Regions from separate parts of the Nocardiopsis sp. NPDC006938 genome, predicted to be linked through region 1. Evidence: predicted binding sites of a transcription regulator. Region 1 holds the regulator's gene; each other region holds the start of a gene.
The links. The regulator HrcA, encoded in region 1, represses chaperone genes, less so after heat shock. The targets are predictions, from matches to a motif close to TTGGCACTCTCNNNNNGAGAGTGCCAA.
Positions count from the first base shown of each region.

Region 2: the regulator HrcA is predicted to act here: its motif matches at 3,097-3,123, upstream of groES (co-chaperone GroES).
Region 3: the regulator HrcA is predicted to act here: its motif matches at 2,236-2,262, upstream of ACFYL4_RS07415 (FmdB family zinc ribbon protein).

Region 1 is NZ_JBIAGA010000001.1:311,009-318,045, reverse strand. It holds gene hemW (radical SAM family heme chaperone HemW) at 1-276, shown strand, start outside; gene ACFYL4_RS01470 (DUF4870 domain-containing protein) at 357-965, opposite strand; gene ACFYL4_RS01465 (DUF4870 domain-containing protein) at 996-1,325, opposite strand; gene ACFYL4_RS01460 (DUF3097 domain-containing protein) at 2,037-2,876, opposite strand; gene hrcA (heat-inducible transcriptional repressor HrcA) at 3,054-4,067, shown strand; gene ACFYL4_RS01450 (DUF397 domain-containing protein) at 4,209-4,391, opposite strand; gene ACFYL4_RS01445 (helix-turn-helix domain-containing protein) at 4,381-5,199, opposite strand; gene ACFYL4_RS01440 (hypothetical protein) at 5,371-5,670, shown strand; gene ACFYL4_RS01435 (hypothetical protein) at 5,667-5,900, shown strand; gene ACFYL4_RS01430 (hypothetical protein) at 6,141-7,037, opposite strand, start outside.
Region 2 is NZ_JBIAGA010000019.1:55,842-62,878, forward strand. It holds gene ACFYL4_RS23655 (sigma-70 family RNA polymerase sigma factor) at 109-663, opposite strand; gene groL (chaperonin GroEL) at 954-2,558, opposite strand; gene groES (co-chaperone GroES) at 2,661-2,969, opposite strand; gene ACFYL4_RS23670 (SAM-dependent methyltransferase) at 3,195-4,520, shown strand; gene ACFYL4_RS23675 (hypothetical protein) at 4,906-7,037, shown strand, end outside.
Region 3 is NZ_JBIAGA010000003.1:425,019-432,055, reverse strand. It holds gene glp (gephyrin-like molybdotransferase Glp) at 1-198, opposite strand, end outside; gene galU (UTP--glucose-1-phosphate uridylyltransferase GalU) at 331-1,269, opposite strand; gene ACFYL4_RS07420 (5-formyltetrahydrofolate cyclo-ligase) at 1,421-2,053, shown strand; gene ACFYL4_RS07415 (FmdB family zinc ribbon protein) at 2,281-2,664, shown strand; gene ACFYL4_RS07410 (Flp pilus assembly protein CpaB) at 2,901-3,566, shown strand; gene ACFYL4_RS07405 (MscL family protein) at 3,644-4,051, shown strand; gene ACFYL4_RS07400 (D-alanyl-D-alanine carboxypeptidase family protein) at 4,157-5,260, opposite strand; tRNA gene ACFYL4_RS07395 (tRNA-Arg) at 5,684-5,756, shown strand; gene ACFYL4_RS07390 (hypothetical protein) at 6,016-6,219, shown strand; gene ACFYL4_RS07385 (phospholipase D-like domain-containing protein) at 6,260-7,037, opposite strand, start outside.

The DNA.
Region 1 (7,037 bases):
CCCGCCGCCTACGCCGCCCGCCTGGCCGCCGGCGACAGCCCCGCCCACGCCCGCGAGGTGCTCACCGAGGCCGAACGCCGGTTCGAGCGCGTCCTGCTGGAGCTGCGCGTGGACGGAGGCTGCCCGCTGGAGCTGCTGGACGCCTCGGGGCTGGCCGCGGCCGAACGCCTGGTCGGTGAGGGGCTCCTGGACGCACGGGCGCACGCCGGGGGCCGGGCCGCGCTGACCCGCCGCGGCCGCCTGCTCGCCGACGCCGTGGTGCGCGACCTCACCTGAGGCGCGCCCCGCACCCGACACGCACACGAAGGAGGGGCCCGGCACACGGCCGGGCCCCTCCTCACGCGTGGAACGTCGGGCTACTTCACCCAGGTGACGTCCATCGGGTACCGGGCCCACTCACCCCGGTCCACCGCCGACGCCGCGCGGAAGCCGGAGACGATCGAGAAGATCAGCAGGGCGAACCAGGTCAAAACGCCGATGAGCAACCACGCCAGGACGCTGGAGACGAGGTAGCCGATCAGCATGACCAGCTGGAAGCTGAGCGCCCGGGCGGCCTGGTCGCGCACGTAGGGCGACTCGTCCTTCTTCGTGATGTACACGATGAGCGGCAGGAGCCAGCCGAGGAAGCCACCGCCGATGTGGGCGAGCTTCGCCGAGCTGCGCTCCGCCTCGCTCGGCACGTAGGAGCCGTAGCCCTGGGCGCCGGGCTGCTGGTAACCGCCGTACTGGCCGGGGGGAGGCGGGTAACCGCCCGGCTGCTGGTAGCCGCCCTGGGGGTAACCACCGGGCTGCTGGTAGCCGCCCTGGGGCGGCGGCGGGTAGCCGCCGCTCTGCTGGCCGGTGTAGGGAACGGGAGGACCACCGGGAGCGGCGCCCTGCTGCGGGTAACCGGGCGGGGGCGGGTAGCCCCCGGACTCGCCCTGACCGTAGGGGTCGTGGGGGTTCGGGTTGTTCGGGTAGGACATGGTGGTTCCTTGGTGTATGGGAGCGGGCTACTACTTCAGGAGCCGGATGCTCACGGGGTAGCGGTACCAGATCCCCTTGTTGGCTCCGGACGCCCCCAGGACGCCGAAGACGATGCAGGCGATCCACACGAGGGCGATCAGCAGGTAGCCGATCCAGGACAGGCTGGGGAAAAAGATACCCAAGCCGAAGAACACGACGCCAGCGAAGACGTAGGGGATCAGCATAGTGATCTGGAAGTTCGCCGCTTCCGCCGCGTGGTGGCGCACGAACGGAGACCGCTCGCGCCGGGCGAAGTAGATCGCCAGCGGCGGTATCCAGCCGAGGAAGGCGATGACGAACCCGGTCAGGTGCGCGAGCATCGAGGCCGTGACGGGGTCGCCGTCGCCGGGGGCGGTCGGGCCCTGCGGGGCGGTGTAGCCCTGGACCCGCGTTTGCTGCTGGTACGGCTGGCCGTAACCGGCCACCGCGGGGGCCTGTGGGAACTGCGGCGGTTGCGGCGCCTGGGGCGGCTGGGGTGCCTGGGGTGAGGCGCCGGTGTGCGTGGCCCATTCCTGCCGCTGCCCGGCGGTGTGCCCCCATCCGGTCTGGGCCCCGGACTGACCGTACGCCGCTGGCCGCTGGCCGCCGGTCGGCTGGTTCCAGGCGGGCTGCGCCCCGGTCTGCGGCCCCGGAGTCCGACCCTGGTGCGGCTGTCCCCAGCCCCGCTGCTCACCGCTGACCTGCGGGGCCCGGGGGCCGCCGTGGGCCTGGTCGTACGCCTGGGCCCGCTGTTGGTGGGAGGGCGCTCCCCAGCCGGGGTGCGGCCCGCTCTGGGGGGCCTGGGCGTGCTCCTGGACCTGCCGGTCGGCGTCGGACCCGTCCCGTTCGGCTCGCCCGCCGCTGCGCTCCGACGGGTTCGGGGGCGACTGCGGCCGGCCCTGGGGGTCATCCGGCGACGGATGACTGGACGGGGTCTCGCTCATGCTCTCCCTCGACTCCGCTGTTGGGTGCGCTGGGCGCGGTGCTGACCGGACGGACGGGACCGGGACGCCGGCCCCGAGACCCCATCAGACCACGCGCTCGCGACAATCCTAGTGTTCCGGGGCGTGCGGTCCCGTGACGAAGTCGATGAGCTCCTCCACCCGGCCCAGCAGCGACGGTTCGAGGTCCCCGTAGCCGCGGACCGATCCCAGGATGCGGCGCCAGGCCTCCCCCGTCTCCATCCGCCACCCCAGGGCGTCCACGACGCCCTCCTTCCAGGGCAGCCCCTTCGGGACCTCGGGCCAGGCTCCGATCCCCACCGAGCCCGGGCGCACCGCCTGCCACACGTCCACGTAGGGGTGGCCGACGACGAGGACGTCCGCGCCCCGCACGCGCTCGGCGATCCGGCTCTCCTTGGACCCCGGCACCAGGTGGTCCACCAGCACCCCCAGCCGCCGTCCCGGCCCCGGGGCGAACTCCGCCACCACGGCGGGGAGGTCGTCGACCCCCTCCAGGAACTCCACGGCCACGCCCTCCACCCGAAGGTCGTGCCCCCACACCTTCTCCACCAGCTCGGCGTCGTGGGCGCCCTCCACGTAGATCCGGCTCTCCCGGGCCGTGCGGGCCCGCGCGCCGGTCACCGCGATCGAGCCCGAGGCGCTGCGCAACGGACCCCGCGGCGCCGCCGCCGGGCGCACCAGCGTCACCGGCTCGCCGTCCACCAGGAAGGCGGCCGGGCCCAGCTCGAACACCCTGCGGCGCCCGCCCCGGTCCTCCAGGGTCACCGCGACCTTGTCCCAGGACACCACGGCCCCGCAGAAGGTCTCGTCGGCGTCCTCCACGACCAGGTCACGGGTGAGGGGTATCTCGCGCACCGCACCCTTCTTCGGTCGCCGCCAGTCTCCCGCCAGAACGTCGCGGCCGTAACGGCCGGTTCCCTTGGTAACCACGGTGGTGCAGTCTACTGGTGCGGGGCCCGCGACACCCGTGGGCGGTGGCGCACGTCGCCGGTCCCGCAGGGAAGAAGCGCCCCCCGTCACGGTGTTGCTGCGAGCGGGTAGCCGGGAGGGTTTGCGCCCGGGCATAGAATTAGCACTGAGAACCTTGGAGTGCCAGGAGGTGGCGAGTTGCTGGATGAGCGCAAGCTCGCGGTCCTGCGTGCGGTCGTCGAGGACTTCGTCAACACCAACGAACCCGTGGGTTCGCGGGCGCTGGCGGACCGCCACCCCCTCGGTGTCTCCCCGGCGACCATCCGCAACGACATGGTCGCGCTGGAGGAGGACGGCTACATCACCCAACCCCACACCAGTGCGGGACGGGTGCCCACCGACAAGGGCTACCGGCTCTTCGTCGACCGGCTCTCCTCCGTCAAGCCCCTCTCGGCGGCCGAGCGCAGGGCCATCGAGTCCTTCCTCGGCGGCGCCGTGGATCTCGACGAGATCGTCGCCCGCACGGTCCGGCTGCTCGCGCAGCTCACCCGTCAGGTGGCGATCGTCCAGTACCCGTCGCTGACCCGCTCGTCGGTCCAGCACGTGGAGCTGGTGCCGCTCGGCGGCCAGCGCATCATGATGGTCGTCATCACCAACACCGGCCGGGTCGAACAGCGTGTCATCGACGTGCTGGGCTCGGTCAGCGAACACGTGGTCGACGACCTGCGCGCCATGCTCAACCGCGCCATCGCGGGCAAGCACCTCGGCGACGTGCCGGACGCGGTGGAGGACCTGCCCGCCCAGGTCGCGCCGGAGGACCGGCCGGTCGCGGTCGCGGTCCTCACCGTCCTGCTGGAGAGCCTCGTGGAACGTCACGAGGAGAAGATCGTCCTGGCGGGCACCGCCAACCTCGCGGCCGTCGACTTCGCGGCCAGCCTGCGCGAGGTGCTGGAGGCGTTGGAGGAGAACATGGTCCTCATCCGACTGCTCGGCGAGGCCAAGGACCCCTCCATGCTCACGGTGCGCATCGGCGCGGAGAACTTCCACGAGGGTCTTCGGTCCACTTCCATCGTGTCGGCCGACTACGGTGTGGGAAACCAGTCGCTGGCCAAGATCGGAGTGGTGGGACCCACCCGTATGGACTACCCAGGGACCATGGGCGCCGTCCGTGCGGTGGCCCGGTATGTCGGACAGATTTTGGCAGGACAGTAACTCAGTGGCCCTGTGACCTGTGCCGATGACCTCCAGCAGGGGGTTGAACGCTCTGAATATACCTTGCCGGTACGACATTGCGAAGCCCCCTGCCCAAGTGGGGGTCAGGGGGCTCTGAGAGGGCTTCTGAGGGGTCTAGCGCTACTTGGCCCTGACAACCCCGAGGAAGGCGCTCCACTCGCTCTGTGAGGCTTCCAGGTGCCCCAGGTGGCGGTTCTGGGTGTCTCGGACAGCAGCCCCCTCACCAGTGGCCTTGGCCTCAACGCAGTTTCCACCGTTGCCATGCGAGTAGCTGGATTTCTTCCAACCATCGTTAAGCCCCATCTTGGGACCCCCTTCGGATCTCATACAGCCGCTTGAGCGACTTCTCTACCGACAGAGCCGCACCTTGTAGGTCTCCAAAGAGCCTATCGAACCTCCTTACCACCTTCGGATCAGTCACCATCGAACCCGAGATCGCATCCTCCACGTACAGCGTGTCCGGCCTGTCAGCGAAGGTCAGCAGCGAGAAGGAGGAGGTTGAGGGAGGCTGTTCACACTCCGGGGGGATGATGTGCAGCCGAACGTTGGTCTCCACCGCTTCCACCAGCCGATCTAGCTGGTTAGCCATGATCTCTGGTCCCCCGATACGTGCGGTCAATGCAGCCTCATTGAGGATCAGCACCATTCGTGGAGCCTGGTCAGACTTCCACAGCAGTTGCCGACTCATGCGGCCTTCAACGGTTTCCTGGATTTTCCCATCAGTCTCAAGAGGATTGTTGGCCTTGATGAGGGTGTGAGCGTAGGGCTCTGTCTGGAAGAGGCCAGGGATGACTACGGTCTCAAACTCTCGGATGAGCACAGCCCGGGGCTCAGCCTTGACCCGCTCACCAAGCCACTCGGGGTAAGCCTTGCGGTTGCTCAGCCGTTCCCAGAGAGACGCAAGCTCCCCACCAGCTCCTACCAGCTCATCCAACTGGACAGCCATGTCACGGCTTGGCCAGTAGGTTCCCTTCTCGAATCCCGAGATCAGTGAATCAGAGCAGTTCAGGACCACCGAAAGGGACACTTGGGTCTTACCTGACCCAGAACGGAATCGCCTGAACTCGGTTCCCCACTCCTTGGCATGTGGCTTGACCTGCCTCTTTGCCATTTTTCCACCTTTCTGAAGCAGAATCTCAGCAGCCGCTACCGCTTCTGTCAGATTTTCGCACCTCTCCAATAACCCTAGGTTCTCCACGCCTTGTCTCGGAAGATCAGAACTCAGCCCGGGGCTTTCGGGCAGCTCATATGGGGCTTTCGGTACCAGTGGGGGGAAGCAGACATGACGACAACGAGGGAAGCAGCGAAAGCACTCTGCCTGGAGCTGGACAAGCTTGGGCTCAAACCACTGCCTCAGCCGAACATGGTGATCCTGGTGAGGAAGGAAACCCAAGAGCAGCCGATCAGGCTCATGAGGACCGATGCCGGTGAGTGGTGCTGGTGGTGGTGCTGGGAGCCCTACCGCACTGACGACAACTGGGAGTACGAACTTGCCGTTCCCGTAGGCCAGGAGCAGGAGCTTGCTAAGCGCCTGGAGAACGTGCTCAGCCTCTCGGCTCTGGAAGAGAAGGTCATCAGGTGAGTCACACCAGGGTTCGGTATGAGGCCACGGTGCCAGCGAAGCTGGGGGAGGCTCTGAACTTCCTCGGGCTGGAAGGTGTGGAGTTCCCCGAAGGCCCGAAGAAGCTCCATGCCTCAGCGATCGGCCTCCTGAACCTCTCCGAGAGGGGGACGCTCTTCCGTTGCTCCAGAGGAGCCGTAGTGGTCAGGGCAGACCACACCATGATCACGTTCTCCAAGCTTGATCTGTGAGAGCAAAACCCCGGACCCTAATCCCCCGTAGCCGAAGAGCCCTCTCCCAAATTAACTTCCCCGGGGAGAGGGCTCTTCTCTGTGTTTGCCACTTAGAACCACGCTATGAGCACGTCATCACGGGTTTCAACCCCCTTGAATTCCGAGGATCTTCGGGGGAGATTCAAGGGATGTTCGAGGGTTATTCAGGGGAGATTCAGGCTTGCTTCGGGGGAGTTCAGGGTAAATTCAACACAATGGTCAATCATTGTTAATGAGGTAATCGAAGCAATCCTGGCAGATTACTTCGTGCTCATCAGGGATGTACAAGCCGAAGCACTGGGAGCACTGTTCCAAGTTGCGAATGTAGTCGCCGCATCCAAAGCAAGCCGCTTCGGGATGCTTCTCCCCAAAGAGGGAAACGTTTCGCACAAGCATCTCTTCGGCGCAGTGAGGGCAAGTTTCCGTTGGATCATCAGCCCCACGGGAGATGTCTCTTGGGGAAGCCTCTAGAACGATGTCCACGAACTCATCAAAGAGGTCTTGTGACTGGCTCCACTCCCGAGAGCAGTACCGGCATCGGAGTTCGTTGGGGTCCAGAGGTAGTGCCAACTGTGTGCAGTTCGGGCACTGGGGAATAGCAAAGTCTGTCTTCATCAGCTCAGGCCTGATTCGGCTCAGCCTCTGCTCAACGAACCTCTTGATTTTGCTAGTGCCTTCCCGGATCTCGTCAAGATCGGCGTGAAGAGTTTCAAACTCCTCTTCAAGGAACCGGATCAGGAAGTCCAAGACCTTCACCGATAGCGCTTCCAGGGCTGCTGTTGAGTTGGTGTCACCCCAGTGCTGTAAGGCGTTCCTTCGGTTGCTGAGAAGGTCGATCCCAGTCTTCTCCCCTTTGGTGATTTTCACTCCGAAGTCCCGCTTCAGAACCTTGATGGCTACTTTCAAGGAGATGCTTCGGAATCTGCCAGCTTGAAAATCTTCATAGCTGGTCTCATCAGGGTCCTCAACTACGTGTTGCCAACCCTCTTGCCAAAGACGGTGTTTGAGGATCACCTCAACAGCACCATGAAGATGCAGGATGACGTACTTCAGATTCCTGGGGTTGTGCTTAGCCTCATGGCTGAGCAATAGATCGATGACGCTGTAGAGGTAATC
Region 2 (7,037 bases), on a different contig from region 1:
CGGTGTCGGGAACGACCCCGGCGCCCTCAACGGGGGTAGAGGCAGTACCCGCGCGGCCTGGGCCGTTCCGGGCAGCGGCGCCGACCGGGGCGGGCGGCACGGCGGTGTTCAGGGGAGGACGCGGTTCGCCAGGGCCATCTTCCGAAGCCGAGCAATAGCTCGGTGCTGGGCAACCCGTACCGCACCTGCCGACATGCCAAGGAGATGTCCCGTCTCGTCTGCTGAAAGTCCTGTGATCACCCGCATCACCAGTAGCGTGCGCTGGTGTTCGGGCAGTTCGTCGAGGAGCGCCCGCGCCCGCTGGGCCTCCGAGACGCGCACCGCCGACTCCTCCGGCCCGGGGCCGTCGTCGGGCTGTTCGGGGACGGCGTCGGTCGGCACCGTCTCCACCCGCCCGGCCACCCGCAGCGTGTCGGCGACCTTGTGCGCCGCGATGCCGAACACGAAGGAGGCGAAGGGCCGCCCCCGGTCCTGGTAGCGGGGGATGGCCGTGAGCAGGGCGATGCACACTTCCTGGGCCACGTCGTCCGAGTAGTGCGCGAGCCCCGAGACCCGGGCCAACCGGGTACGGCAGTACCGCACCACCATGGGTCTGACCTCGCGCAACAAGGAGTCCAGGGCTCGGTCGTCGCCCTGGACGGCGAGTGATCCCAGACGGTTCAACCCCGCGTCACGTGGAGCGGGGTCCGCCTCCTCGCGCCCTCCGGGCGTACCTGGCCGCTGCGCGGTAACGCCCAACCGGGCGCCTGCATCCGTCACGTTAGGAATGATGCCCGCAGTTGGGGACTCAACCACTCCAATCAGCAACTACAGAATGGTCACATTCTGGGAAAATAGCCCGAAAACGGTACGAAGTTACGGGTGTGAATCGGCTCTCCCGTGGTAAAGGGCGGGGGTGGAGCGACGGATCGCCCCACCCCCGAACCGGGTCCTACCGGACACCGGCCACCGTCCTAGTGGGCGTGGCCGTGACCGTCGTCCTCGTCCTCCTCGGGCTTGTCCGCCACCAGCACCTCGGTGGTCAGCAGCATGCCCGCGATGGAGGCGGCGTTCTGGACGGCCGAGCGGGAGACCTTGACCGGGTCGAGGATGCCCTCGGCGGTCAGGTCGCCGTAGGTGCCGGTCGCGGCGTTGTAGCCGTGGCCGACCTCCATCTCGGAGACGCGGTGGGTGACCACGTAGCCCTCGGCGCCCGCGTTCTCCGCGATCCACCGGGCGGGCTCGACCAGCGCGCGGCGCACGATCGCCGCGCCCGTGGCCTCGTCGCCGGTCAGGCCGAGGTCGTCCAGGGCGGTGGAGGCGTGCACCAGGGAGGCGCCGCCACCGGCGACGATGCCCTCCTCGATGGCCGCGCGGGTCGCCGAGATGGCGTCCTCGAGGCGGTGCTTCTTCTCCTTGAGCTCCACCTCGGTGGCCGCGCCGACGCTCAGCACCGACACGCCGCCCGCGAGCTTGGCCAGGCGCTCCTGGAGCTTCTCGCGGTCCCAGTCGGAGTCGCTCGCCTCGATCTCCTTGCGGATCTGGCGAACGCGGTCCTCCACCTCGGACTGCTGGCCGCCACCGTCGACGACGGTGGTGGTGTCCTTGGTGATGGTGATGCGGCGGGCCGAACCCAGCACGGACAGGTCCGCGTTCTCCAGGGTCAGGCCGACCTCCTCGGAGATGACCTGGCCGCCGGTGAGGACGGCGATGTCCTGGAGCATGGCCTTGCGGCGCTCGCCGAAGCCGGGCGCCTTGACCGCGGCGACGTTGAGGGTGCCGCGCATACGGTTGAGCACCAGGGCGCCCAGGGCGTCGCCCTCGACGTCCTCGGCGATGATCAGCAGCGGCTTCTTGCTCTGCACGACCTGCTCGAGGAGCGGCAGCAGCTCGTTGAGGTTGCCGATCTTGCCCTGGCTGATCAGGATCTGCGCGTCCTCCAGGACGGCCTCCTGACGGTCGCCGTCGGTGACGAAGTAGGGCGAGATGTAACCCTTGTCGAACTGGAGGCCCTCGGTGAAGTCGAGCTCCAGACCGAAGGTCGGGGACTCCTCCACCGTGATGACGCCGTCCTTGCCGACCTTGTCGAAGGCCTCGGCGATGAGGTCGCCGATCTGGGCGTCCTGCGCCGAGTTGGTCGCCACGTAGGCGATGTCGGCGCGCTCCTTGATCGGCACGGCGCGGTCGAGCAGGATCTCGGAGACCCGGGCGGCCGCGGCGTCGATGCCCTTCTTGAGGGACATCGGGGAGGCGCCGGCGGCGACGCTGCGCAGGCCCTCGCGGACCAGCGCCTGCGCCAGCACGGTGGCGGTGGTGGTGCCGTCACCCGCGGCGTCGTTGGTCTTGGTGGCGACCTCCTTGACCAGCTGCGCGCCCAGGTTCTCGTAGGGCTCGTCCAGCTCGATCTCACGGGCGACGGTCACGCCGTCGTTCGTGATGGTGGGGGCGCCGAACTTCTTGTCGATGACGACGTTGCGGCCGCGCGGGCCGAGCGTCACCTTGACGGCGTTGGCGAGGCGGTCAACGCCCCGTTCGAGGGCGCGGCGGGCGTCGTCCTCGAACTCCAGGATCTTCGGCATGTGTCAGTACTTCCTCTAGCGGTTCGGGTCGAAAGAGAACATCCCGCACCGCCCGGCCGCGAGGCCGACCGGTGCGGGATGTCGAAGGCTCTGAGCCGAGAGCTACTTCTCGACGACCGCGAGGAGGTCGCGGGCGGAGAGAACCAGGTACTCCTGGCCGTCGTACTTGACCTCGGTGCCGCCGTACTTGCTGTAGAGGACGACGTCGCCGACGTTCACGTCGAGGGCGACGCGCTTGCCGTTGTCGTCGAGGCGACCGGGACCCACGGCCAGGATCTCGCCCTCCTGGGGCTTCTCCTTGGCGGTGTCCGGGATGACCAGGCCAGACGCGGTGGTCTGCTCGGCCTCCAGGGTCTTGACCACGACGCGGTCCTCAAGCGGCTTCAGCACGGTCTTGGTGGCGGTCGACACGGTGTGACCTCCCCCTTCAAAGTCTCGGTGTCACTGATGTCGGCCCGCGCGTGGGCACGGACCAACCACGTAAAAGGGGCGACCGCGGCGGCCTGTCGTCGCGGGTGCCAGACCGGCCTCGTCGCGTTTAGCACTCTACCCCCGAGAGTGCCAGAATGGAAATGTGGTGGGACACCGGACCGAGGGGCCGACCCACCCACCGTCGTGCCCACAGCAGGAGGTTCCATGCGCGTTCCGGCGTTCTCGGCGCTGCTCACCCACGAGGGCCGGGAGATCCTGCGCGAGGCGGACCCCGAGACCGTGGCCCGCGACCCCCTGGCAGCCGCCTCCCGGCTGCGGGCCGACCCCAGGGTCACCGCACTGGCCCCCGACATCCCGGTGTCCGAGCTGGTCAATGCGGTGATGACCCAGGTGAGCCTGCGCGGGCGCGGCCGGGCCAAGTTCGGGGAGAACGCCGCACGCATGTTCTTCACCCCGAACGGGCTGGAGCAGTCCACCCGGCGCACGGTGGCCGAGTACCGCGCGGAGCGCACCGCCCGCCACCTGCCCGACGCGGTGGCCCGGGGCGCGTTCGCGGGCGACCTGTGCTGCGGGATCGGCGCGGACCTGCTCGCCCTGGCCGCGCGCGGTGTGCCGGTCGAGGGCGTGGACGCCGACCCCCTGACGGTGGCGGTGGCCCGCGCCAACATCGAGGCGCTGGGGCTCGCGGAGTACGCGCGGGTCCGCGAGGGCGACGTGAACGCGGTGGCCCCCGGCGACCACCCCCTGCTGTTCTGCGACCCCGCCCGGCGCGGCGGGCGCGGCCGGGTGTTCGACCCGTCCGCCTACTCGCCGCCATGGGACGTGGCCACCCGGCTGGCCGAGGGCGCGGAGGCCGCCTGTCTCAAGGCCGCGCCGGGCATCCCGCACGAGGTCCTCTCCCCCGCCGCCTCGGCCGAGTGGATCTCGGTCGACGGCGAACTGAAGGAGACCGCGCTGTGGTTCGGTGGCCTGGGCTTCGACCAGGCCCCGGAACCGGAAGCGGGCCAGGGCTCCGGCAGCGGCCCGGGCGCGGGCCACGGCGCCCCCCGGCGGCGCGCGACCGTCCTGCACGAGCGGGAGGGCCTGCTGGCCAGCGAGGGCGCGTCGGCGCACCTGGACGAGGTGCCCGGCCTGGGCCCGGCGCCGGTCGCCCCGGCCCGGCGCTACCTGTACGACCCCGACCCGGCGGTGGTCCGCTCGCACCTGGTGGCGGAGGCGGCGGCTCGGGTGGACGGCGCCCTGCTGGACGAGCGGATCGCCTACTTCACCTCGGACCGTGCCGAGCGCTCACCTCTGTGGCGGGTCCTGGAGGTACTGGAGTTCGCGCCGTTCTCCTTGAAACGGCTGCGTTCCTCGGTCCGTGCGCACAAGGCCGGAACGGTAACGATCAAGAAACGCGGTTCGGCGGTGGACACCGAGAAACTCCGGCGCGACCTGCGTGCCTCCGGGCCGGAATCCGTGACGGTGGCGCTCACCCGAATCGGAGAGAAACCGTTCTACCTGCTGTGCCGCGAAACCGAGGCGGCGTAGGGGCTCCGGAAGGCCTCCGACTCCACCCCGAGCCCGATGCGGGCCGGATCACATCGGCACGGGGCTCACGGACCATATCGTTATCTTCCACACCCATATCTTTCGCCGACCCCTGGGGTCGAGCGGGGCGATGTCGTTAAACTGGCGCCGCAGATTCCTTTCCCTTCTCATGGGTTCACCCGGAAGGCCGTGTCCGTTCGATCCGCCCAGCGGTTCGGTCGGCGCTCGAACCGCGCCCCCCACACGCACGCACAGTCACGTTTCCGTCACATTGGGACGCACATCGTGCGGGGCCACGCCCACCCGGGGACCATCGGGAACCCGTCCGCGCGACCACCGTGCGGCGACAGCGGGCGGGAGCGCCAGAACCATAAGGAGCACCTCGGTGGAACAGACCAATCACAACTTCCTCAACGGAGGAGGTCAGGCCGGAGTCTCCGACCGGATGCGTGACCTGCTCTCCCAGGCCGCCCAGGAGCACGTCTCCGAGCAGAAGTCGCAGGGTGCGGTCAGCGAGGAGATGCGCCAGCGCCTCGAGGGCATGGAGTGGCTGCTCCGCGAGCTGCGCGAACGCGAACTCACCGCGCTCGCCGAGGCGATCACCGCCGTCGACGGTCGGATCGACGACTTCCTGGCCCGCCCGCCGGAGTGGGCCGAGGCGCTCGCCGAGCACATAGAGGTGGTCGGCAGGCAGGTCAAGCCGCTGTCGGAGATGTCGACCCTGCGGGCCGACACCCAGCGCGTGGCCGGTCACCTCGACACCGCCCTCACCCGGCTCCAGCGCATGGGCGAGACCGGCAACCGGACCGCCGAGCAGGTCACCGAGGTCGGCGAGCGCGTCACCGAGCTGGGCGAGACCATGAGCACCCGCCTGGACTCCCTCGACAAGGCCCTGACCGAACTGGGCACCCGGACCGAGGCCATCGAGGCCGCCCTGACCGCCCTGGACACCACCCTGGGCGAACGCCACGAGGAACTGTCCGCCACCGTCCGCACCACCCTGGCCGAGAGCCGCGAGGAGCTGTCTGAGGCCGTCTCCCAGAGCCGCACGGCCGTCGAGGCCGCCGTGCGCGAGAGCCGCGAGGCTCTGGAGAGCGCGGGCCGGGAGAACCGCGAGGCACTGGAGACCACCGGCCGGGAACAGCACGAGGCCCTGGCCACCGCCGTGCGCGAGCACCGCGAGGCCCAGGAGACCGCCACCGCCGCCCTCGGCGAGCGGGTCACCACCGAGCTCGACGAGCGCGTCACCGCCACCCTCACCTCCGCCCTGGAGGAGCGCACCGCCGAACTGCGCGGCTTCGTCGAGGAGCGCACCGCCGAACAGCACGCGACCCTGCTCTCCCGCCTCCAGGAGAACACCGGCGAGCTCGGCGAGCGCACCACCGCCCTGGCCGAGGAGCTGGGCGCCCTGGCCACCGCCTCCGGCGAACGCCACGACGCCCTCACCCAGGAGCTCAAGGACCACGCCGCCGCCTCCCTGCGGCGCCACGAGGAGCTCACCGGCAAGGTCACCGAGAGCGCCGGGCACCTCAACACCCAGGCCGAGGAGAACCACGCCGAGGCCGTCGCCGCCGTCGCCGACGTCACCGGTTCGCTCGCCAAGCTGCGGGAGAACCACGACAAGTCCCTGAACGAGGTGCGCACGCACCTGCGTCAGCGCCTGTCCGAGCTCGACGAGCAGATCGAGCTGGGCCGCACCGAGACCCGCGAACACGCCGAGACCACCGCCCAGGGGCTGCGCGAGTCGCTCACCCAGCGCACCGACGCCCTTTCGGCACGGATCGCCGAGGACGCCAAGAAGGTCGCGGCCGACCTCGCCGAGCTGCGGGCGTTCGTCCAGGAGGACAACGCCAGGCTCGCCACCGAGGCCGAGGAGCGGCACCAGACCCTCACCGAGGCCCTCACCGACCAGGCCGACTCCCACCGGACGGCGCTCGACGACCGCCTGGAGCGCCACCGCGAGGGGCTCACCGGCAAGGTCGACAACCACCTGTCGCAGATCACCGGCAAGGTCGACCACGAGCTGGGCCGCCTCACCGACCGGTTCGACACCTTCGAGGGCCACTTCGAGGGGAGCTTCGAGGGCGTCGAAGGCAAGATCGACCGCGTCGACGGGCGCATCGACGGCCTCAACGGCCGCCTCGACGGGATCGACGGCCGCGTCAACGGCGTCGAGGGCCAGTTCGAGGGCGTCAGCGGACACTTCGAGGGTGTCGACGGCCGTATGGAGGCCATCGACGACCGGCTGGAGGCGCTCAACCAGCGCCTCAACCAGCTGCCGCAGACCCTGGAGGTCAGCGAGCTGCACCGCCGCCTCACCGAGCTGGTCGACCGCCCGCTGCTGGACCACACCGGCAAGCTCGACGAGATCGACTCCCACGTCACCTCGGCCGTCGACCCGGTCATCCGCGAACTCAAGCAGCGGCCCGACCGCCACGAGCTGGAGGAGACCGTCACCGAGGCGGTCGAGAACTCGCACGACGACATCACCAAGCGGTTCTCCTCGCTGGAGGAGAC
Region 3 (7,037 bases), on a different contig from region 1:
GGCCGAGGCGTCGGCCAGGTCGGCGGCGTGTACCGCGTAGCCGTCCATCGACGAGTTGTCGAAGCCCGGCAGGGACACCGGGGAGACGACCGGCTCGGCGAGCACCGTCCCGTGGGCCCGCAGCAGGTCGAGCTCGGTCGGTTCGGGCACGGCGACCAGGCCCAGGAGGTCGGAGATGTGCTGTTCGACGCTCTTCATGAGGTCCTTCCGGGTCGCGGACGCGCTGGAGGTGCCGCCCCGTCGCCGAGGGGCACCGGACCCATTGTGGCCACCTCCGCCCCCGGACGCCGGACCCCGCGACGGGACGGGTGCGGGCCCGCCCCGCAACGATCAGCCCCGGAGCCGCTCCTGGCGGTCCAGGAACTCCCTCAGCCAGGGCAGGAGCTCGTCCGCGAGGTCCGGGCGCCCGCAGGCGAACTCGACCACGGTGCGGATGTACTCGGCCTTGTTCCCGGTGTCGTAGCGGTTGCCGCGCAGCAGCACACCGTGCACGCCGCCGCCCCGCTCGGCCGGGATACGCGCCAGGTCCTTGAGGGCGTCGGTCAGCTGGATCTCCCCGCCCCGGCCGGGAGGGGTGTCGTGCAGGACCGGGAAGACCGCCGGGTCGCACACGTAGCGGCCGATGATCGCCCACCGGCTGGGCGCCTGGTCCGGGGAGGGCTTCTCGACCAGGTCGGTGACGGTGACGACGTCGTCTTCGTCGGTGGTCTCCACCGCCGCGCAGCCGTAGAGCGAGACCTGCTCGGGCTCCACCTCCATGAGCGCGACGACGCTGCCGCCCCTGGCCTGGCGCACCTCGATCATGCGGCGGAGCAGGTCGGCGGACTCGATGAGGTCGTCGCCGAGGAGCACCGCGAAGGGGTTGTCGCCGACGTGGGCCTCCGCGCACAGCACGGCGTGTCCCAGCCCCCGGGGCTCGCCCTGGCGGACGTAGTGCACCTGGGCGAGGTCGCTGGACTCGCGGACCGACCTGAGCTTGTCGTCCTCGCCCTTGGCCGCGAGCGCCTCCTCCAGCTCGTAGGCGCGGTCGAAGTGGTCCTCGATGGAGCGTTTGCTGCGCCCGGTGATCATGAGCACGTCGCTGAGCCCGGCTTCGACGGCCTCCTCCACGACGTACTGGATCGCGGGCTTGTCCACGATCGGCAGCATCTCCTTGGGGGTGGCCTTGGTGGCGGGAAGGAAGCGGGTGCCCAGCCCGGCCGCCGGTACGACCGCCTTGGTCACGGCGGCGTCGGTACGGGGTCGCTTCTGATCGGTGTCGGCGCTCATGAACGGCACTTTAGGACAGACAACCCCGGTTACGTGGCCTGATACCGCCCCGTGGCCGAGAAGTCCCCGCTGTTTCGGGCGAACGCGTGGAAACCGCAACCGGGTGTTCACCCCCTCGGGGAACCCGGCTCCGGGTGCCACACTGGACCCCATGGCTGCCACGAACGACCCCGAACGCACCGCCAAGCGCGCGCTGCGCACCCGTCTGCTCGCCGAGCGGCGGGAGCGGAGCCAGCGTGAGCGCGACCGCGCGGGTTCGGCGATCCGCGACGCCCTCCTGGGGCTGCCGCGGCTGGCCGCGGCCGGGACCGTCGCCTGCTACTACTCCGTGGGAGGCGAGCCCGGCACCCGGGAGCTGGTGGACGCCCTGCGCGGGCGGGGCACGCGGGTGCTCCTCCCGGTCTTCCTTCCCGACGGGTCGCTGGACTGGGCGGACTACGACGGCCCGGCCGGTCTCGCCCCCGCCGGGCACGGACTGCTGGAGCCGACCGGTCGGCGGTACGGGGTCGGGGCGCTGGACCGCGCCGAAGCGGTGGTGTGCCCGGCCGTGGCCGTGGACCGGCGCGGGACGCGGATGGGGCGCGGCGCGGGCTGCTACGACCGCGCGCTGCCGCTCCGGGGTCCGCGCACTCCGGCGATCGCCGTGGTGCACGACGAGGAGTTCGTGGACCTGCTGCCCTCGGAGGCGCACGACCGCCCGGTGGACGCGGTGGTGACCCCCGGCGGCGGGCTGCGGGTGTTCGATCCTGAATCGGCCGTCTGGACCGGCGACCACCCGGGGTGACCCGGCCCGCACGGGGATTAAGGCACCCGGGCGCGGCGTTATGGCTGGCGGTCGTGTCCCGGACGGGCCCCCGGTACGCGCGTCCCCTCCCCACCGGCCCGGAGCCGCCCCGCTCACGCGGGGGCGCCCGGGACACGGACGGCGAGGGGCTGTCGCGGCGGCGGTCGGCGAACGCGTACTATTTAGCAGTCGACGGGTGTGAGTGCCAGCAAGGAGGACCCGGAACAGTGCCTACGTACCAGTACGCGTGCACCGCGTGTGACGCCCAGATGGAGGTCGTGCAGAGCTTCAGCGACGACTCGCTGACGGTCTGCCCCGAGTGCGAGGGACGCCTGCGCAAGGTGTACTCCGCGGTCGGCATCGTCTTCAAGGGTTCGGGCTTCTACCGCACCGACAGCGGCAAGTCCACCACGAACAGCTCCGCCCTGACCGGCTCCAACTCCGCCGACGGCGGCACCGAGGCCAAGAGCGACAAGGCCGCCGAGCCCGCCAAGGCCTCCTCCGACTCCGGCGCGGCCGCCCCCGCCGCCTCGACCGCGGGTGCCGGCACCGGCGGCGACTCGTCGAGCGGCAAGAGCACCAGCGGCAGCACCGCCGCCGCCAGCAGCTGAGCCACCCACCGTTGACCGTGGCAGCGCCGCCGAGACCCCTCGGCGGCGCTTTCGTCCTTCCTGGGGGGCTTCGAGCCCTGTGAGCGCGGCGGCGGCCCGGGGGCCGAGGCTCCGACGCGTGTCGGCACGGCCCGCTGACCGCGCGGGGGAGCCACCCGCACCGGAGCGTGAACGCGCCGCAATCCCCCCTGTGGACAACCCCTCGGACCGCCCCCGGCCCGCCTAGCGTTGGAGGCATGACCCCCTCCCCGCCCCCGTACCGGCACCGGAGCGGCCCGCTCCGCCTGCTCGACCGCCACCGGCGCCTCGTCGCCTCGCTGCTGACCGCCCTGGCCGTGCTCTGCGCCGTCCTGGTGCTGCGGCCCCCTCCCGAGCCCGTCACCCGGGTCCTGGCCGCGGCCCGGGACCTCGACGCAAGCGCGCCGCTGTCCGAGGACGACCTCGTCCCCCTGGCGCTGGCCGGGCGCGCCGCGCCCGACGGGGCCCTGTCCCCCGGCGACCGGGCCGCCGGGATGTCGCTGAACGCCCCGGTACGCCGGGGCGAGGTGCTCACCGACGCGCGCCTGAGCGACCCCCCGGCGCTCCCCTACGGCGCCGACATGGTCGCGGTGCCGGTGCGTGTGGCCGACCCCGGGATGGTGGGACTGCTCTCCCCCGGCAGACGGGTGGACGTCCTGGCCGCCGCCGGAGCCGCCGGGGCCGATCCGTTCGGCGGGCCGACCGCCCGGTCCGGGCCCGCCGTCGAGGTGGTCGGCGACCGCCCGGTCCTGGCCGTTCCCGACGAGGAGGGCGGCGGCGGGGAGGGCGGCGCACTGGTCGTCATCGCCGCGACCAGGGAGGAGGCCCGGGCCCTGGCCGGGCACGCGCCCTCCTCGCGCCTGTCTGTCACCATTCGCGGTTGACCGATGACCAGGGGTGGTGAAAGCTGTCCGGGCGCCGTTCGGCGCGTTCACCACTCACGAACACGTAGGGCAGTTCCATGGAAGGCTTCAAGAAGTTCCTGCTCCAGGGAAACCTGGTGCAGCTGGCGGTCGCGGTCGTCATCGGCTCCGTCTTCGCCGGGCTCATCTCGGCCCTGACCGAAGGGTTCATCACCCCGCTCCTGGGGATCTTCGGCGGCGTCCCCACCTTCGGGGACCTCTACTTCGAGATCAACGGCAGTCGGTTCCTGTACGGGGCGTTCGTCGACGCCCTGGTGTCGTTCCTGATCACCGCAGCGGTGCTCTACTTCCTCGTGGTGCTGCCCATGGGCAAGCTGATGGAGAAGTTCATCAAGGCGGAGGAGGCCACCACCCGCGAGTGCCCGCACTGCGTCACGGAGATCAGCAAGAAGGCCAGCAAGTGCCCCCACTGCACCAGTGAGGTCACCCCGGAGACCGTCGCCTAGGGTTCCGGGACGCCCCGGCGGGCCCCGACCAGCCCCCGGACACGCGGGAGGGCGGCCCCCACGGGACCGCCCTCCGGGTCGTGCGTCGTACCGGCCAAACAAGCCCTAACCCTTGTACTCCCAGTGCCAGGGCTCGAAGGGGCTCGACTTGGCCCAGGCCGGGTGAATCCAGTTGTACTTGGCGCCGTTGGTCTCCATCCAGTTCCACCGCTCGGAACGGAAGTTCTGGATGCCGCACCCGAGGTCGATCGCCTCGCCCAGACCGTGGTTACTGGTGCCCGGGATCGCCGCGAAGCCGGGCGGCTGCTCGGCGTACACGCGGTGCTGGTTGGGCAGGTCGCGGTAGGCGCTGGTGATGCAGATGTTCTCGCCGAACTCCTCGACGTACTCCACGTTCAGCTGGAGGAACTCGACGGCCGCGTCGGCGCGCAGGAACTTGTCGTCGTAGAGCGAGCAGAGCGCCTCCTGCGGGAGCAGGCCGTTGGGGTAGCCGCCCGCGTTCGATGCCTTGCTCGGGTCGCAGTCGGCCGCCGCCATGTACGCCTCCGGGTCCAGCCCCCGGGACTCCAGTTCGTCGGTGAGCTCGTTCATGCTCGTCTCGGACTGCTCCCGCAACGAGTCCACCTCTGCCGCGAGCTCCGCCTGCTCCAGCTGCGTGAACGTCTGGAGCTCCTGCGCCTCGCCGGCGAGTTCCACCTGGTCCTCGCGCAGGTTGGTGGCGTCCTGGATGAGCGCCTGGTTGTCCTCGGACAGCTTGGCCGCGTAGGACTGCGTCTGGAGGTCCTCGTCGAGGTCTCCCGCGGCGAGGATGCCGATGACACCCGCGTCGGGCTGCTGGTACATGGTGCTGGCCAGCCGCGCGAGCGGTTCCCGCATCTCGTTGAGGTCGCCCTCGATCTGCTGGAGCTCGTGGAGCGTGGAGATCAGGTCCTCCTGCGCCGCCTCCAGCTCGTCCTGGCGCTTGACGTACTCGTCGGTGGCCTTCTCCAGGGCTTCGGCGGCGTTCTCGGCGCGCTCACGGAGGTCCTCCAGGCTCGCCTCGGCTGGCGGGGCGACGGTCACCGACCCGGGAACGACGAACAGGGACGTGACCAGCATGAGTGTCAGCGCCTGCGCGATCCGGACCCGGTGGTGTGCCCCCAGGGCGGTCAGCACCCCGCTACCCGGTACGCGGGACCTACGCCGCGCCGACTCGGAAGTGAACGGCACGAATGATCCTCCGGCTGCATTTTCCTCGAACACCTACTCGTGGCCGCAAGGCAACGTACTACATGTCCACATGCGGTCACACTGGACCGTACGGCCCCGCGGCCGTACCAGCGGACGGTCGGCCACCGTCCTCCCGGCCGTCTCACCGGGCCTTTGGAAGAAGACCTGGTCGTCGGGGTGCGGTGCTCCCTCGCACCCGCCCGCCCAGAGTGACCGAAGCACGCGGGCGACTCTGATCACGACACGCGAAATGAACAACATCACACCGCGACCAGGACAACCGATCGTAGGTCAGCGTACTGTGCCGCGCACGTAGAGTGCCTCGCCCGCACCGCCCCAACGCCAATCGGGACCCCAGGCACCCCCATCCTGGGTTAGGCTTGGCCCCGTGGTCGGGTAACGTCCGGGCCAGGCATCACCCATGGCTCCATAGCTCAGGGGATAGAGCACCGCTCTCCTAAAGCGGGTGTCGCAGGTTCGAATCCTGCTGGGGCCGCATCACGTGACCTGCGAGAACGTCGCGGAGTCACCGACTGGGGAAGCCCCGTGGTTCGCAATCCAGGTTGCGGCCCGCGGGGCTTTTCCCGTCTCCGGGGTCCGTCAAATCACCACAAGTCCCCGTACGTCTCTCCTGCTCAGTGAGAAAGTCGGCTCCCCGCCCGTGTCGGGCGGCGGGGAGCGCTCCCTCCCACGCCATCATGAAGCAGGGAAAGACCAGGTCGAGGGCGTGCGCGCGCACGGACGGGGGTGGCCGTATGGGGGACGCGAACGACGCGACCGGACCCGACGAAGGCGCCGGAGGGCGTCAGCGCGGCGGGTCTCCCTCAGCGATCTCCGGGGCCCTGAAGAAGGCGCCCCACCCCGGCCCGCAGCACTGGGGAGGCCCCCGACCGCGCAGGTCGGAGCCGGAACGGCTCTTCCCTCGAAGCTTCGCCCGGCTGTCACCCAAGGACCTGTGAGGCGGCCCCTCTGCGGAACGGCGCCTACGGGTGACCGGACTCACAGGAACCCGCGCCAGGGGGCGAGCACGATCTCGCTGAACTTGGCCGCGAACGGGCGCCCCCGCCACTCCTCCTCGGTGAGCTCGCGGGCGTTGGTGAGGTCGGTCTCGAAGACCTTCTCCAGGTGTCGGGCCACGCTCTCGTCGAAGATCTCGACGTTGATCTCGTAGTTGCCGGTGAGGCTGAGACGGTCGACGTTGGCCGTGCCGATCGTGCTCCACCTGCCGTCCACGGTGGCGGTCTTGGCGTGCACCATGGCGTCCTGGTAGAGCCACAGCCGCACCCCGCCCCGGAGCAGTTCGGAGTACCGGCCGCGCGCCATCCAGTCGGCGACGACGTGGTTGGAGTTCTCGGGCACGAGCACGTTGACGTCCACACCCCGCCCCGCCGCCTCGACGAGGACGTTGGCGAGTTCGCGGTCCGGGATGAAGTAGGCCTGGGTGAAGATCACTCTCTCCTTGGCCCGGTCGACCGCCTCCAGGAACATGGCGCGGATGGGGTAGATGATGAGTTCGGGGACGTTGCGGTGGACCCGGATGCGCGAGTCCCACTCCGCTTCTCCGAGCCCGTCCAGCGCGGGCTGGTCCGCCCGCCGGTTGGTGTTCCAGAAGTCCACGAAGGCGTTCTCCAGCTCCCACACCGCCGGGCCGACCAACCTGAGGTGGGTGTCGCGCCACTCGATGGCGTAGGTGGAGCCGACGTTGAACCCGCCGACGAACCCCGTTTCACCGTCCACCGTGAGGATCTTGCGGTGATCCCGGCCGGACTTGCGCACG